One region of the Amycolatopsis sp. NPDC005961 genome, then DNA from elsewhere that is predicted to be linked to it. Evidence: riboswitches for the same ligand, from Rfam matches in the RefSeq annotation. Region 1 holds a riboswitch; the other holds the start of a gene.
What was found. A riboswitch is a leader RNA that binds a small molecule or an ion and turns the genes downstream of it on or off. The one in region 1 is predicted to bind glycine.
Positions count from the first base shown of each region.

Region 2: linked by a shared signal. The riboswitch ahead of gcvP (aminomethyl-transferring glycine dehydrogenase) and the one ahead of gcvP (aminomethyl-transferring glycine dehydrogenase) in region 1 are both predicted to bind glycine.

Region 1 covers NZ_JBEXVF010000080.1:29,568-37,417, forward strand. Annotated here, with positions in the region: gene ABZ342_RS41940 (glutamine synthetase family protein) at 1-445, shown strand, start outside; gene ABZ342_RS41945 (gamma-glutamyl-gamma-aminobutyrate hydrolase family protein) at 426-1,136, shown strand; gene ABZ342_RS41950 (aldehyde dehydrogenase family protein) at 1,133-2,500, shown strand; gene ABZ342_RS41955 (3-oxoacyl-ACP reductase) at 2,500-3,267, shown strand; gene ABZ342_RS41960 (hypothetical protein) at 3,264-3,464, opposite strand; gene ABZ342_RS41965 (helix-turn-helix transcriptional regulator) at 3,537-4,841, shown strand; glycine riboswitch at 5,011-5,109, shown strand; gene gcvP (aminomethyl-transferring glycine dehydrogenase) at 5,093-7,850, shown strand, end outside.
Region 2 covers NZ_JBEXVF010000007.1:196,045-203,894, reverse strand. Annotated here, with positions in the region: gene ABZ342_RS09325 (MerR family transcriptional regulator) at 1-184, shown strand, start outside; gene trxA (thioredoxin) at 196-540, shown strand; gene ABZ342_RS09315 (TetR/AcrR family transcriptional regulator) at 521-1,153, opposite strand; gene ABZ342_RS09310 (MerR family transcriptional regulator) at 1,432-2,010, shown strand; glycine riboswitch at 2,053-2,151, shown strand; gene gcvP (aminomethyl-transferring glycine dehydrogenase) at 2,449-5,325, shown strand; gene ABZ342_RS09300 (LuxR C-terminal-related transcriptional regulator) at 5,332-6,066, opposite strand; gene ABZ342_RS09295 (hypothetical protein) at 6,135-6,803, opposite strand; gene ABZ342_RS09290 (NAD-dependent epimerase/dehydratase family protein) at 6,929-7,850, shown strand, end outside.

The sequences.
Region 1 (7,850 bases):
CTTCGCGCCGAACATCAACTCCTACAAGCGGTTCGTGCCCGGCAGCTTCGCGCCGACCGCGATCGCGTGGGGCACGGACAACCGCACCTGCGCGCTGCGCGTCGTCGGCCACGGCGAGTCGTTGCGCGTCGAGAACCGCGTGCCCGGCGGGGACGTCAACCCGTACCTGGCCGTCGCCGCGCTCATCGCCGCCGGCCTGCACGGGATCGAGAACGAACTGGAGCTGGAAGAGCCCTTCGTCGGCAACGCCTACCACTCCGACCGGGGCACGGTCCCGACCACGCTGCCCGAGGCCGCCGCGGCGCTGGCGGAGAGCACCCTGGCGCGGGAAGCGTTCGGCGACGACGTCGTCGACCACTACCTGAACGCGGCGAAGATCGAGATCGACGCCTACAACGCCGCCGTCACCGACTGGGAGCGGGTTCGTGGCTTCGAGCGACTCTAAGCCGGTCATCGGTCTCACCAGCTACCTCGAGCCCGCGAAGTTCCTGGTCTGGGAGACCGAAGCCGCGCTGCTGCACCGCGTCTACGTCGACTGCGTCGTCGCGGCCGGCGGCATCCCGGTGCTGCTGCCGCCGGTGTCCGACGCGTACGACCGGCTCGTGTCCACTGTGGACGGCCTGGTGCTCACCGGCGGCGCGGACGTCGAACCGGAGCGCTACGGCCAGGAGCCGCACCCGGCCACCTACACGCGGCCGGAGCGGGACGCGTTCGAATTCGGCCTGTTCGAAGCGGCGCGGCGCCAGGGCAAGCCGGTGCTCGGCGTGTGCCGCGGCCTGCAGGTGATGAGCGTCGCCCTCGGCGGCACGCTCACCCAGCACCTGCCGGAGGCGACGGAGTCCACCGAGCACCAGCCCGCGCCGGCGACGTTCGGCCGGGGGACCGTCACCCTGGCCGACGGCAGCCGGGCGGCGGCGATCCTCGGCCCGGAAACCAAGACGCTCTGCTACCACCACCAGGCGATCGACCGGCTCGGCGACGGCCTCGAACCGGTCGGCTGGGCCGCCGACGGAACCATCGAAGCCGCCGAAGTGCCCGGTGAGTTCACCCTGGGCGTCCAGTGGCACCCCGAGCAGGACAGCGACGACGTCCGGCTGTTCGCCGCCCTCGTCGACGCGAGCAAGGAGAGGACATGACCAGCACGTTCGACGTCCTGAACCCCGCCACCGAGGAGGTGGTGCGGACGATTCCGCTGACCAGCGCCGAGGAGACCGACGCGGCGATCGCCCGCGCGCAGGCGGCGTTCCCGGGCTGGCGCGACGTCACCCCCGGCGACCGCGCGCGGCTGCTGCGCCGCTTCGCCGACGCCGTCGAGGCCGACCTCGAGAACCTCGCGCGGCTCGAGGTCGAGAACTCCGGGCACACCATCGGCAACGCCCGCTGGGAAGCGGGCAACGTCCGTGACGTCCTCACCTACTATTCCGCGGCGCCGGAACGCCTGATCGGCAAGCAGATCCCCGTCCCGGGCGGCGTCAACGTCACCTTCCAGGAGCCACTGGGCGTGGTCGGCGTGATCGTGCCGTGGAACTTCCCGATGCCGATCGCGGGCTGGGGCTTCGCGCCCGCGCTCGCGGCCGGCAACACCGTCGTCCTCAAGCCGGCCGAGCTGACGCCGCTGACCGCGGTCCGGCTGGGCGAGCTGGCGCGCGAGGCGGGCATCCCGGAGGACGTCTTCCAGGTGCTGCCGGGCAAGGGATCCGTGGTCGGGCAACGGTTCGTGGACCACCCGGGCGTGCGCAAGGTCGTCTTCACCGGCTCGACCGAGGTCGGCAAGCAGATCATGGCCGGCTGCGCGGCGCAGGTGAAGCGCGTGACGCTGGAGCTGGGCGGCAAGAACGCGAACATCGTCTTCGCCGACTCCGACCTGGAGAAGGCCGCGGCGACCGCGCCCTACGGCGTCTTCGACAACGCGGGCCAGGACTGCTGCGCGCGGTCGCTGATCCTGGTGCAGGCGAGCGCGTACGACCGGTTCATGGAGCTGCTCGAACCCGCGGTGCACGGCGTCGTCGTCGGCGACCCGGGCGACGAGAAGACCGAGATGGGCCCGCTGATCTCGGCCGCGCACCGCGAAAAGGTGGCCTCCTACGTGCCGGACGACGCGCCGGTCGCGTTCCGCGGCAGCGCGCCGTCGGGCCCCGGCTACTGGTTCCCCCCGACCGTCCTCACCCCGCCCGACCTGCGGTACCCGGCCGTGGCGGACGAGGTCTTCGGCCCGGTCGTCGCCGTCGTGCCGTTCGACGGAGAGGCCGACGCGGTCCGGATGGCCAACGCGACCGAGTACGGCCTGTCCGGGTCGATCTGGACCCGCGACGCCGGCCGCGCGTTCCGGGTGGCGCGCGGTGTCGAAGCCGGCAACCTGTCGGTGAACTCGCACTCTTCGGTGCGCTACTGGACGCCGTTCGGCGGGTTCAAGCAGTCCGGCCTCGGCCGCGAGCTGGGCCCCGACGCCGCGGCGGCGTTCACCGAAACCAAGAACGTCTTTCTGAGCACGGAGGAGTAATGGTCCAGCGTTTCGAAGGCCGCGTCGCGGTGATCACCGGCGGCGCGAGCGGCATCGGGCTCGCCTCGGCGCGCCGTCTGGCGAGCGAAGGCGCGAAGGTCGTCATCGGGGACCTGACGCCGGCCGAAGGCAAGGCGGCCGCGGACGAGGTCGGCGGCGCGTTCATCCAGACCGACGTCACCGACGCCGAGCAGGTCGAGAACCTGTTCCACAGCACGGTCGAGCAGTTCGGCTCGGTCGACGTCGCGTTCAACAACGCGGGGATTTCACCGCCCGAGGACGACTCCATCCTGACCACGGGCATCGAGGCGTGGGAGCGGGTGCAGCGCGTCAACCTGACGTCGGTGTACTACTGCTGCAAGGCCGTCCTGCCGCACATGCAGCGCCAGGGTCGCGGGTCGATCATCAACACGGCGTCGTTCGTCGCGGTGATGGGCGCGGCGACGTCGCAGATCTCCTACACCGCGTCCAAGGGCGGGGTGCTCGCGATGAGCCGTGAGCTGGGCATCCAGTTCGCGCGGGAGAACATCCGCGTCAACGCGCTGTGCCCGGGACCGGTGAACACGCCGCTGCTCAAGGAGCTGTTCGCGAAGGACCCGGAACGCGCGGCCCGACGGCTGGTCCACGTGCCGGTCGGCCGGTTCGCCGAGCCGTCGGAGATCGCGGCGGCGGTGGCGTTCCTGGCCAGCGACGACGCCAGCTTCATCACGGCGTCCCAGTTCCTGGTCGACGGCGGCATCTCCGGCGCGTACGTCACCCCGCTCTAACGGCGTGACGTCGGTTTCTTGACGCCGTAGACCTCCCGGAGGTAGTTCCAGGCGGCGTTGAGCTTCCGGCGCTCTTCGGAGACGAGCTTTTCGCGGCGCCGCAGCACGCGGACGGCGATCTCGGAGGCGAGGAAGGCGCCGGCGGCGAAGGTCAGCACGCCGACGATCAGGGTCAGGACGACGACGGTGGTGGTCATGGTGACCAGCGTCGACGCCGGGTGGGCGATTCGTCCCTGCGCAAAGCTAGCGGGTTTCGTTAGCTTTGTGAGGTGACGCACTGGCGCGCCGACGAGTGGGCGGAAGCGGTCCGGACCGGCATCCGCTCGCGGGGCCTGTCCCTGGACGAGGCCGCGCGCCGGATCGGCGTTCCGACGTCGACGTTGCGGAGCTGGATCGAACACCGGCACGCGCCGAAGGTGACCGTCTTCGACCACTGGGCCCAGCTCGCCGAGGTCACCGGCCTCGGGGAGGCCGAGCTGCTGCGCGTCGCCGGGGTGCTGCCCGACAGCCTGGCCAGCCCGGTGCACGTCGCGCAGGCCGCGAAAGCACTGCGGGAGGGCATCGACCAGGCCGGGCAGTTCCTCCGGCAGGCCACCGCGCTCGTCTACTCCTCGCCCGGCACGCAGGTGGCCAACCTCATCGCCGCGTCGCCGGTCGACTGGGAGATGCGGATCCGCTCCGCGACCCGCGGCGACGAGGTCCGCGTCACCTACCACCACTACGTCGGGATCGTGCCGCCGCCGGGCTTCCCCCATGACGACGCCGAGGTGCGCCGGATCCTCGAGCACGACGTCCTCGGCGAGCTGTGGCGGCCACTCGGGCTGTACTGGCGGGTCGCCGAGGTGCACGACTGGCACGAGCCGCCGCGGCTGGTGATCCAGGTGCCCGAACAGGAGGCGACGCGTCCGCCCGTGCCGTCGCCGGTCGTCGCCGCGCCGCCGGTCGTCGTGCTGTCGCCGATCTGGGGGTACGGCGAGCTGCTCGCGTCGCTGGTCGCCGACGGCCTCGGGTTCGGCAACGTCGACTTCCGCTACTTCGGCCTCCCGGACGCGATGGCCGACCGCGTCCGGATCACCGCCCGCGAGCTGGCCGAGCCCGCGCCGCGGCTGGTGCACTCGGTGCCGCCGATCATGCTGCTGCACGGCCTGGGCGTGCCGGACCTGACCGGACGGCTCCCGGTCGTGGTCCGCTACGGCCCCCGCATGCGCGAGCGGGCCGCGCGGATCTACCGCGAGCCGCTGCTCGAAGCGGGGTTCGCGGACCCGCTGGCGGGCGCGCGGGCGATCGAGGAAGCGATCTCGGTCCCGCCGGGCTGCGCGTACTTCGAGGTCACGCTCGCCGACGAGGACGTCTTCGACGGCGACCGCCCCTCGCTGGACCGGCTCAACGACTCGGTGGCCTGGTTCGCCGAGCAGATCGTCGAGCAGGTGCTGCTGGGCGCCGGGCACCCGCCGGTGCCGGTGGGCGGCCCGCTGAAACGCCTGGTCCTGCCCTCGGGCCGGGTGCGCCGGCCACCGGCGCTGGCCGGGGGCGTCGTGCGGCGCGTCGCGGATCGAGCCGCGCTCGAAGGGTGATGTGGCGTTGCCCGGGTGAAGTAGACGGACCTCGAACCCGGCAGGTACCGTGACCGTCACAACTGCAGATCGGGCCGTAGAGCCGGGGCGGGAGAGCCTCCACGAAGTCAGTGGGGCACCGAAGGAGCAAACTCCCCAGAATCTCTCAGGTACCTGTTACCGCTTCGTGCGAGGCCACTCTGGAAAGCAGGCGCACCCGCGCCTCACCCAAGGTGAAAGCCGTGTCCCGCACGGTGAAACTCTCAGGTGCCATGACAGAGGGGGAGTTCCCAGCGCACCGTTGTGTGCCCAGGCCCGAGGAGCTCCCCATCACTTCCACGCAGTTCGACGCCCGCCACATCGGCCCGTCCGAGGCCGAACGCGCGAAGATGCTGGCCGAGTGCGGCTACGGCAGCCTGGACGCCCTCGTCGGCGCGGCCGTGCCGACCGCTATTCGCGCCACCCATGACCTGGTCCTCCCGCCGGCCGCGTCCGAAGAGGAGGCCACCGCGGAGCTGCGCGCCCTCGCCGCCCGCAACCGGCCGATGACGCAGATGATCGGCCTGGGCTACTCCGACACCGTCACCCCCGGCGTGATCCGCCGCAACGTCCTCGAGAACCCGGCCTGGTACACCGCGTACACGCCCTACCAGCCGGAGATCTCCCAGGGCCGCCTCGAAGCGCTGCTCAACTTCCAGACGATGGTCGCCGACCTGACCGGCCTGGCCACCGCGAACGCCTCGCTGCTCGACGAGTCGACCGCCGTCGCCGAAGCCGTCACGCTGATGCGCCGCGCGTCGAAGTCCGAGTCGAACAAGGTCGTCCTCGACGCCGAGTGCCTGCCGCAGACCATCGCCGTCGTGCGGACCCGCGTCGAAGCGCTGGGCATCGAGGTCGAGGTCCGCGACCTGCTGACCGGCCTGCCGGACGACTTCTTCGGCGTCGTCGTCCAGTACCCGGGCGCGTCCGGCGTGCTGCGTGGCCGCGGCTTCTACCACGCGATTTCCGAGTCGGCGAAGGCCGCGGGCGCGTTGTTCACCGTCGCCGCCGACCTGCTCTCGCTGACGCTGGTCACCGCGCCCGGCGAGTTCGGCGCCGACGTCGCGGCGGGTTCGACGCAGCGCTTCGGCGTCCCGCTCGGCTACGGCGGTCCGCACGCCGGGTTCATGTCGGTGCGCTCCGGGCTCGAGCGCTCGCTGCCCGGGCGCCTGGTCGGTGTCTCGGTCGACGCCGACGGCAACCCGGCCTACCGGCTCGCGCTGCAGACGCGTGAGCAGCACATCCGCCGCGAGAAGGCGACGTCCAACATCTGCACCGCGCAGGTCCTGCCCGCCGTGCTGGCCGCGATGTACGCGGTCTACCACGGCCCCGACGGCCTGAAGAAGATCGCCCGGCGCGTCCACGGCCTCGCCGCGGGCTTCGCCGGCGCCCTGCGTCAGGCCGGTGTCGAGGTCGTGCACGAGTCCTTCTTCGACACCGTCGTCGCGCACGTTCCCGGCCGGGCCGCCGAGATCCACGCGGCCGCCCGCGAAGCCGGGATCAACCTCGGCCACGTCGACGCCGACCACGTCCGCGTCGCGTTCGACGAGGTCAGCACCCCCGCGATCACCGCCAAGGTGCTGGGCGCGTTCAAGATCGAGGCCGAGGTCGACGACGGCGTCGCGCTGCCGAACGGCCTCGCCCGCGAGAGCGGCTTCATGGGCCACGAGGTCTTCGGCACCCACCGCTCCGAGACGGCGATGCTGCGCTACCTGCGCAAGCTGTCCGACCTGGACTACGCGCTCGACCGCGGCATGATCCCGCTCGGCTCCTGCACGATGAAGCTCAACGCCACCACCGAGATGGAGCCGATCAGCTGGCGCGAGTTCGCCGGCATCCACCCGTTCGCCCCGGCCGAGGACGCCGCCGGCTACCACACGCTCGTGGGGCAGCTGGCCGACTGGCTGGCCGAGGTCACCGGCTACGACAAGGTGTCGCTGCAGCCGAACGCGGGCAGCCAGGGCGAGCTGGCCGGGCTCCTCGCGATCCGCGCGTACCACCGCGCGAACGGCGACGAGGCTCGCGACGTCTGCCTGATCCCGTCGTCCGCGCACGGCACCAACGCCGCGTCCGCGGTGCTCGCCGGGATGCGCGTGGTCGTCGTCAAGTGCACCGACGAGGGCAACGTCGACCTCGCCGACCTGCGGTCCAAGGTGGACACCCACCGCGACACCCTGGCGGCGATCATGGTCACCTACCCGTCCACGCACGGCGTGTACGAGCACGACATCGACGAGCTTTCGAAGATCGTCCACGACGGCGGCGGCCAGGTGTACGTCGACGGCGCGAACCTCAATGCCCTGCTGGGCCTGGCCAAGCCGGGCGAGTTCGGCGGCGACGTCTCGCACCTGAACCTGCACAAGACCTTCTGCATCCCGCACGGTGGTGGCGGCCCGGGCGTCGGCCCGGTGGCGGTGCGCGCGCACCTCGCGCCGTACCTGCCGAACCACCCGCTGCTGGACCAGGCCGGCCCGGCGACCGGCGTCGGCCCGATCAGCGGCGCCCCGTACGGCTCGGCGTCGATCCTGCCGATCTCCTGGGCCTACGTCCGGATGATGGGCGCGCCCGGCCTGACCGCCGCCACCAAGGTCGCGGTGCTCGCCGCGAACTACGTCGCCTCGCGCCTGGCCCCGCACTACCCGGTGCTCTACACCGGCCAGGACGGCCTGGTCGCCCACGAGTGCATCCTCGACCTGCGGCAGATCACCAAGGAGACCGGCGTGACGGTCGACGATGTCGCGAAGCGGCTCATCGACTACGGCTTCCACGCGCCGACGATGTCGTTCCCGGTCGCGGGCACGCTGATGGTCGAGCCGACCGAGTCCGAGGACCTGGGCGAGATCGACCGGTTCATCGCCGCGATGATCGCCATCCGCGCCGAGATCGACGAGGTGGCTGCCGGTCGCTGGAGCGCCGAGGAGTCGCCGCTGCGGGGCGCGCCGCACACCGCGGAGACGCTGGTCGGCGAGTGGGACAAGCCCTACGACCGCG
Region 2 (7,850 bases), on a different contig from region 1:
CGGTCACGAGACCGGCGACTCCTGCCTGACGTCGATCGAGGTCTACCGCCGCAAGCTCGAAGAAGCCGACGCCTTGCTGGCCCGCCTCGGCGGCATCCGCGCCGAACTGGCCGGGAAGCTCGCCACCGCCCTGGCCCGGCAGGCGCCCGATCCGTGTGTCGTGCCCGATTCCCCGCGCCCGTGAAGGAGCCCGCCATGTCCGAAAACGCCACGGTCACCGAAGTCACCGACGCCACGTTCCCCGAAGTGCTCGGCAGCGACGTCCCGGTGCTGGTCGAGTTCTGGGCCACCTGGTGCGGGCCGTGCCGGATGGTCGGCCCGGTGCTCGCGCAGCTGGCCGGCGAGCGGGCCGGGAAGCTCGCCGTCCGCAAGATCAACGCGGACGAGAACCCGGAGACCATGCGCTCCTACCAGGTCATGTCCCTGCCCACGATGATCCTGTTCTCGGGCGGCGAGCCGGTCGAGACGATCGTCGGCGCGTTCCCGAAGGCCCGCATCGAAGAGCGGCTCGACCGGGCCCTCAAGGCGCCGTCGCTTTGACGAACGCGTCCGCGACCTCGCGGGCGTACTTCTCCAGATCGAGCGACGGGTCCGCCGCGTGGGCCGCGGCCACCCCGTCGATCGCCTGCGCGATGGACATCGCCATCACCTCCGGCGTGAAGTCGCCGAACACCCCCTCCGCCTGACCCTGCTTGAGCTGGCGGGCCAGCCCGTGCACCCGCATGTCGTCGACCAGGACCTTCGTCATCACCCAGCCGTCGGCGTCGTCGGCGTTGGCCGCCAGCTCGGTCAGGACCCGGACGCACTGGGGGTACGCGCGCAGGAACGCGATCGACGTCTCGATGTGGGCCCGCAGGTAACCGGGCCGGTCCGCCGGGTCCAGCGCGCCGCCGGTGCGCTCCTTCAGGAACTCGTTCTTCGTCTCGACCACCGTGCTCAGCACGGACTGCATCAGGCCGGCCTTGTTCGTGAAGTGGTACGAGATCATCCGGGTGCTGCTGAGCCCGGCGCGTTCCTTGATCTTGGCGAACGTGGCTTTCCGGTAGCCGAGGTCGGCGATCACGCCGATGGTCGCGCCGATGATCTGGGCGCGGCGCGCCGCCTCCGTCACGCTGAGGCCCAGTTCGGCCATGAGGTCGGTGTTTACTTGCATGAGTAAAAATGTACTCGGTTGAGTAAAACGCCGCAAGAGGTTTGAACCACCACCTCCGGGGTACGGCGAACGGTGCAAAGGCTCATCCGACCGTTGAGGCTTGCCGCGCGTCGCGTTGACCGGTGTTCTCCTGGCGCTTACCGTCGAAGGAGGTAAATCGCCACGGTGTGATTCACGGTCTGGGGCCGGACCGTGGCAATTGATCTCCGGCGGGTCCCACTCCTGGGACCGTCCGGCTGTCATTCGCCGGCCGTCAGGTCGGGCGAGGGGAGGCTTGCGTGGTCGAGGCTGGTTCCGAGAAGCAGCCTGTTGGTGTCGCGGCTGGCGAGCAGGGTGAGCTGTTCCCCGACAACTCGCTGCCGGACGAGCTGGTGGGATACCGCGGCCCGGCTGCGTGCCAGATCGCCGGGATCACCTACCGCCAGCTGGACTACTGGGCCCGGACGAAGCTGGTCGCACCCAGCATCCGCACGGCGCACGGTTCCGGCTCGCAGCGGCTGTACTCGTTCAAGGACATCCTGGTCCTCAAGGTCGTCAAGCGGCTGCTGGACACCGGCGTCTCCCTGCACAACATCCGGGTCGCCGTCGACCACCTGCGCCTCCGCGGAGTCCGCGACCTCGCCCGCGTCACCCTGTTCTCCGACGGCACCACCGTCTACGAATGCACCTCGCCCGAGGAGATCGTCGATCTGCTCCAAGGCGGCCAAGGCGTCTTCGGCATCGCGGTCAGCGGCGCCATGCAGGAGATCAGCGGCACCATCCACGAGTTCCCGGCCGAACGCGCCGACGGCGGCGTCGTCGAAACCCACGAGCCGGACGAGCTGACCCAGCGCCGCAACGCCCGCAAGACCGGGTGATCATCGCCGCGGGGAGGCGAGTAAGATCCTCCCTGCGGTCGACGAATCCGCGCGGGAGAGTCCGAGCCACACCACGAGCTCGGCGCCGAAGGAGCAAGTCCTCCCCGGAACCTCTCAGGCACCCCGGACCGCGCGGACTAGACGCCTCTGGAAAGCGGGTCGTCAGGACACAACCTGGTGGCCCCGCCGACGGTGCAAGCCCGGCTCAACCTCGGGTGAAACTCTCAGGCGCCCCTCGGGGTACGGACAGAGTGGGGAGGATCCGCGCTCGCGGGTGAGCTGCGCTCGCGCTGCGCGCTCACCCGGCTCGCTCCGGAGTGTCTTGTGGGGGTGCAACCCCCACACCCCGCCCGGCGGGCTCCGCCCCCGGACCCCCGCGGTGGTTACCTTCGCGTTTACAGTCGGGTCGTGCGACACCGCCGTTCGGAGGAGGCCACCTTGGACCTGTCGCTTGCCTCGCTCGAGCAGGGTGTTCCTTTTGCCGAGCGGCACATCGGGCCTGGGCCCGGCGAGCTTCGCCGGATCCTTGACGTCATTGGCGTCGCTTCTCTTGATGAGCTCTCCGAGCGTGCTGTTCCCGAGTCGCTTCGCTCCTCTGCTCAGCCGCTCGAGCTGCCGCCCGCTGCCAGTGAGGCTCAGGCGCTTGCCGAGCTGCGGGCGCTTGCCGCGCGGAATCGGCCGATGGTGCAGATGATCGGGCTCGGGTACCACGACACCGTCACTCCGCCCGTCATCCGGCGGAACGTGCTCGAGAATCCCGCCTGGTACACCGCCTATACGCCTTACCAGCCCGAGATTTCGCAAGGTCGGCTCGAGGCGCTGCTCAACTTCCAGACCATGGTCGCCGACCTCACCGGGCTGCCCGTCGCCAACGCCTCCATGCTCGACGAGGCCACCGCGGCCGCCGAGGCCATGACGCTGGTGCGGCGGGCCGGGAAGTCCGCGTCACCCCGGTTCGTCGTCGACCGGGACACCCTGCCGCAGACCCTCGCCGTCCTCCGGACCCGCGCCGAACCCCTCGGCATCGAACTCGTCGTCGAAGACCTCACCCAGGGCCTGACCGGCCTCGGCCTCGGCGGCGACTTCTTCGGGGTCCTGCTGTCCTACCCGGGTGCTTCCGGCGCGGTGCGCGAGTTCGACTTCGCGATCGCCGACGCCAAGAAAGCCGGCGCCGCGGTCATCGTCGCCGCCGACCCCCTCGCCCTGACGCTGCTGCGGTCGCCGGGGGAGCTGGGTGCCGACGTCGCCGTCGGATCCACCCAGCGGTTCGGCGTCCCGCTCGGCTTCGGCGGTCCGCACGCCGCCTACCTCGCCGTCCGGAAAGGCCTGGAGCGGCAGCTGCCCGGCCGGCTCGTCGGCGTCGCGAAGGACGCCGACGGCGCGCCCGCGTACCGGCTCGCCCTCCAGACCCGCGAGCAGCACATCCGCCGCGAGAAGGCGACGTCGAACATCTGCACCGCGCAGGTCCTGCTGGCGGTGATGGCGTCGATGTACGCGGTGCACCACGGGCCCGAGGGGCTGCGCGGGATCGCGCTGCGTGCCCACCGGATGGCCACCGTGCTCGCCGCCGGTCTCTGCGAAGGCGGCGTCGAGGTCGTGCACGGCGAATTCTTCGACACGGTCGTCGCGGCGGTGCCCGGGCGCGCGCACACTGTCGTCGCGGCGGCTCGCGACCTCGGCGTGAACCTGCGGCTCGTCGACGACGACCACGTCGGCGTCGCCTGCGACGAAACGACCACCCGCGAACGGCTTTCGTGCGTGTGGAAGGCGTTCGGCGTCTCGGTGTCCGATGTGGATGGTCTCGACGCCGACACGGCGGACGCCCTCCCGGCGCCACTGCGGCGCACGACGGAGTTCCTCACGCACCCGGTCTTCCACGCCCATCGCTCGGAAACCGCGCTGCTGCGCTACCTGCGGCAGCTGGCGGACAAGGACGTCGCGCTGGACCGCAGCATGATCCCGCTCGGCTCGTGCACCATGAAGCTCAACGCCACCGCCGAGATGGAGCCGATCAGCTGGCCGGAGTTCGCCGGGCTGCACCCGTTCGCGCCCGCCGAAGACGCCGCCGGGCTCCTGGAAGTGATCGCCGACCTCGGCGCGTGGCTCGCGCGGATCAACGGCTACGACACGGTTTCCCTGCAACCGAACGCGGGCAGCCAGGGCGAGTTCGCCGGGCTGCTGGCCATCCGCGCCTACCACCGTGCGCGCGGCGAGGGCGAGCGCGACGTCTGCCTGATCCCGGCGAGCGCCCACGGCACGAACGCGGCGAGCGCCGTCATGGCCGGCCTGCGGGTGGTCGTCGTCCGGTGCGACGACGCCGGGAACATCGATCTCGCGCACCTGCGGTCCACTGTGGACGATCATCGCGGCGACCTGGCCGCGATCATGATCACCTACCCGTCGACCCACGGGGTCTACGAGGACACCGTCGGCGAGGTGTGCGCGCTGGTGCACGACGCGGGCGGGCAGGTGTACGTCGACGGCGCCAACCTCAACGCCCTGATCGGCGTGGCGCAGTACGGCCGGTTCGGCGCCGACGTCTCGCACCTCAACCTGCACAAGACGTTCTGCATCCCGCACGGCGGTGGCGGACCCGGCGTCGGGCCGATCGGGGTCCGCGCGCACCTGGCGCCGTTCCTGCCGAACCACCCGCTGCAGCCGGCGGCCGGCCCGGTGACCGGGGTCGGGCCGGTGAGCGCGGCGCCGTGGGGGAGCGCGTCGATCCTGCCGATCTCGTGGGCGTACGTCCGGATGATGGGCGCGGCCGGCCTGCGCCGGGCGACGCTCGTCGCGGTGGCCAACGCCAACTACGTCGCGAAGAGGCTCGGGGAGCACTACCCGGTGCTGTACGCGGGACACGAGGGGCTGGTCGCCCACGAGTGCGTCCTCGACCTGCGGCCGCTGACCAAGGCGACCGGCGTGACGGTCGACGACGTCGCGAAACGGCTGGCGGACTACGGCCTCCACGCGCCGACGATGTCGTTCCCGGTCGCGGGCACGCTGATGGTGGAGCCGACCGAGAGCGAGGACCTGGCCGAGCTGGACCGCTTCTGCGCGGCGATGATCGCGATCCGCGCGGAGATCGACCGCGTCGCCGCGGGGGAGTGGACCTTGGACGAGTCGCCGCTGCGGCAGGCCCCGCACACGGCGCGCTGTGTCGCGGGCGAGTGGGACCGGCCGTACAGCCGGGAGGTCGCGGTGTTCCCGGCGGGTCCGGGCGCGGCGAAGGTCTGGCCGCCCGTCCGGCGCATCGACGGCGCGGCGGGCGACCGCACCCTGGTCTGCTCCTGCCCACCGCCGGAGGCGTTCGCCTAGCGCTCACTAGCTGGCGCCGGACAGCCGGACCAGCAGCTCGGTGCGGCTGGTGAGGTCGAGTTTGCGGTAGATCTGCTGCAGGTGCTTCTGGACCGTCCGCGGGCTGATGCCGAGGCGGCGGGCGATCTCACGGTCGCAGGCGGCGCGGGTCACGGCTTCCGCCACCTGCCGTTCGCGGGCGGTCAGCAGTTCCGTGGCCGCCGCGTCGACCGGGTGGACCGGCGGTCGTTCCTCGCGGGCCAGCGCCTGGGCCAGGTGCGGCGCGAGCAGGTCGACCAGCGCCCGGTCGAGGGAGGAGAACCCGGGCCGTGACCGGCTGAGCGTCAGAATGCGCCCGGCGCGGTCGTCGACCTCGACCACGCACAGCAGCTGGTCGATCGTGCCGCGCGGGCGGTAGAAGTCCGTGTACAGCGGCAGTGCCCGCAGCGTGCGCAGGTCCGCCAGGTCGGTCAGCGCGGCCGACGTCCCCAGCGGCAGCCGCCCGCTCCGGTGCGCCGCGAACGCCGGGTGCCTGCTCACCTGCGCCCGGAACTCCGGGTGGCGCATCAGGTTGTCCTCCGGCCGCTCGGTGACCGCACCGGTCAGCCGCCGCGTCGTGTGCTCCGCGCTCGTGCACGACACGAAGTCGCAGCCGACCAGCCGGCCGAGCCCGGCGAGCCCGGCCGCCGTCCCCGCCGACCGGAACTCGCGCACGACTTCGAGGGCGCGGTCCAGGTGCCGCGCCGTCAGTTCACTGCCCACCGGTGATCCCCCTCGGCTCGTCCGGTGAAGAAAGACCCGGGCGAGCCGAGAGAGATACGAACCGGTGGTTACCGGGCGATCCGGACGTTCAGCGTGGTGTTCGAGCCGGCGCTGACCATCGACTGCGCGATGCTGCTGATCCCGGCCGCCGCGCTGTACTGGTTGTTGTTGCTGTCGTCTTCGTCGTCGGTGTGGAAGAAGCCCGACGAGTCGACCCCGGAGAACACCAGGTAGCCGAAGCCGACGTTCGGGAACGCCGTCGTCGTGGCCACCCCCGGCGCGAACAGGCAGAACCGCAGCAGCGTGTTGCTGTCGCTCACGTTCGGGAAGATGTTGCCCGAGAACGCATTGTTGTTGCTGTCGTCCTCGTTGTCGAACCGGCGCGAGAACTCCTGCGAGCCGTTCGGGCAGTTCGCGCCCAGCTTCAGCACCGCGTACGGCCGGAACGAGCCGGACTGCGTGACCCCGCGGAACGCGGCGCCGTTCACCCGGCAGAAGAACATCTCCGTGTTGCTCGTGCTGCTGACCGCCCCGATGAACCCGCCGCGCGAGTTCGCGTTGCCCGAGTCCTCGTCGTCCATCCGGATGACGATCGCCTCGGTCCCGACCGGGCACGACCGGCTCGCCGGGATGACGCCGACGTCGGTCGTCGCCGCCTGGGCGGGCGCGGCCGACACGGTGAGTACCCCGGCGAGCGAGGCGAGCAGCAGTGCCGGAACGGTGAAGAGTCGTTTCATGGTGAGCCTTCCTCCCCAATGCTTCATGACCCCTCAAGGACACCAATCCGGCCGGGGCGACGGCCATACGCAGTAGTGCGTACGCCGGGCCGGGCCCGCACAGGAACGGGAGGTAGGTTGACGCCATGTCGAGTGCGCACGATCCTGATCGGACGTCCGTGGTCGTGACCGGCGGCAGTGGCTTCATCGGCCGGGCCGTCGTGCGCGCCCTCCGCGACCGGGGCGTCCCGGTCACCGTCGTGGACCGCGTCCCGTTCCCGGACGACTCCGGTGACGTCCGCGTGGTGACCGGCGACCTGCGCGACGCGGACGTCCGCGAGGAGGCCGTGACGCGCGAGACCGCCGGGATCGTGCACCTCGCCGCGCTGACGTCAGTGCTGAAGTCGGTCGAGCTGCCTGAGGACACCTTCGCCGACAACGTCCTGGTGACCCAGGAACTGCTCGAGCTGGCGCGCCGTCTCGAGGTGCCGAAGTTCCTGCTCGCCTCGACCAACGCGGTGATCGGCGACGTCGGCACCGCGACGATCACCCCGGACCTGCCGCTGCGGCCGCTGACGCCCTACGGCGCCACGAAAGCCGCGTGCGAAATGCTGCTCTCGGGCTACGCCGGCGCGTACGGCATGACGACGTGTGCGTTGCGGTTCACCAACGTCTACGGCCCGGGAATGTCCCACAAGGACAGTTTCGTGCCGCGCATGATGCGCGCCGCGCTCACCGGCGGCGGGATCAAGATCTACGGCGACGGCCGGCAGCGCCGCGACCTCGTGCACGTCGACGACGTCGTCGGCGCGATCCTCTCGGCCTTCGACAGCGGCCACACCGGCCGCGCGATCGTCGGCGCCGGGCGCTCGGTGTCCGTGCTGGAGATGGTCGAGGCCGTGCGCGAAGTGACCGGCGCCGAGCTGCCCGTCGAGCACGTCGAGGCGCCGGCGGGGGAGATGCCCGCGGTGGTCGTCGACGTCTCGGCCAGCGCGGAGACCATCGGGTACCGCCCGGAAGTCTCGCTCACCGACGGCCTGGCGACGGCGTGGAAGTACTTCTCCGGCC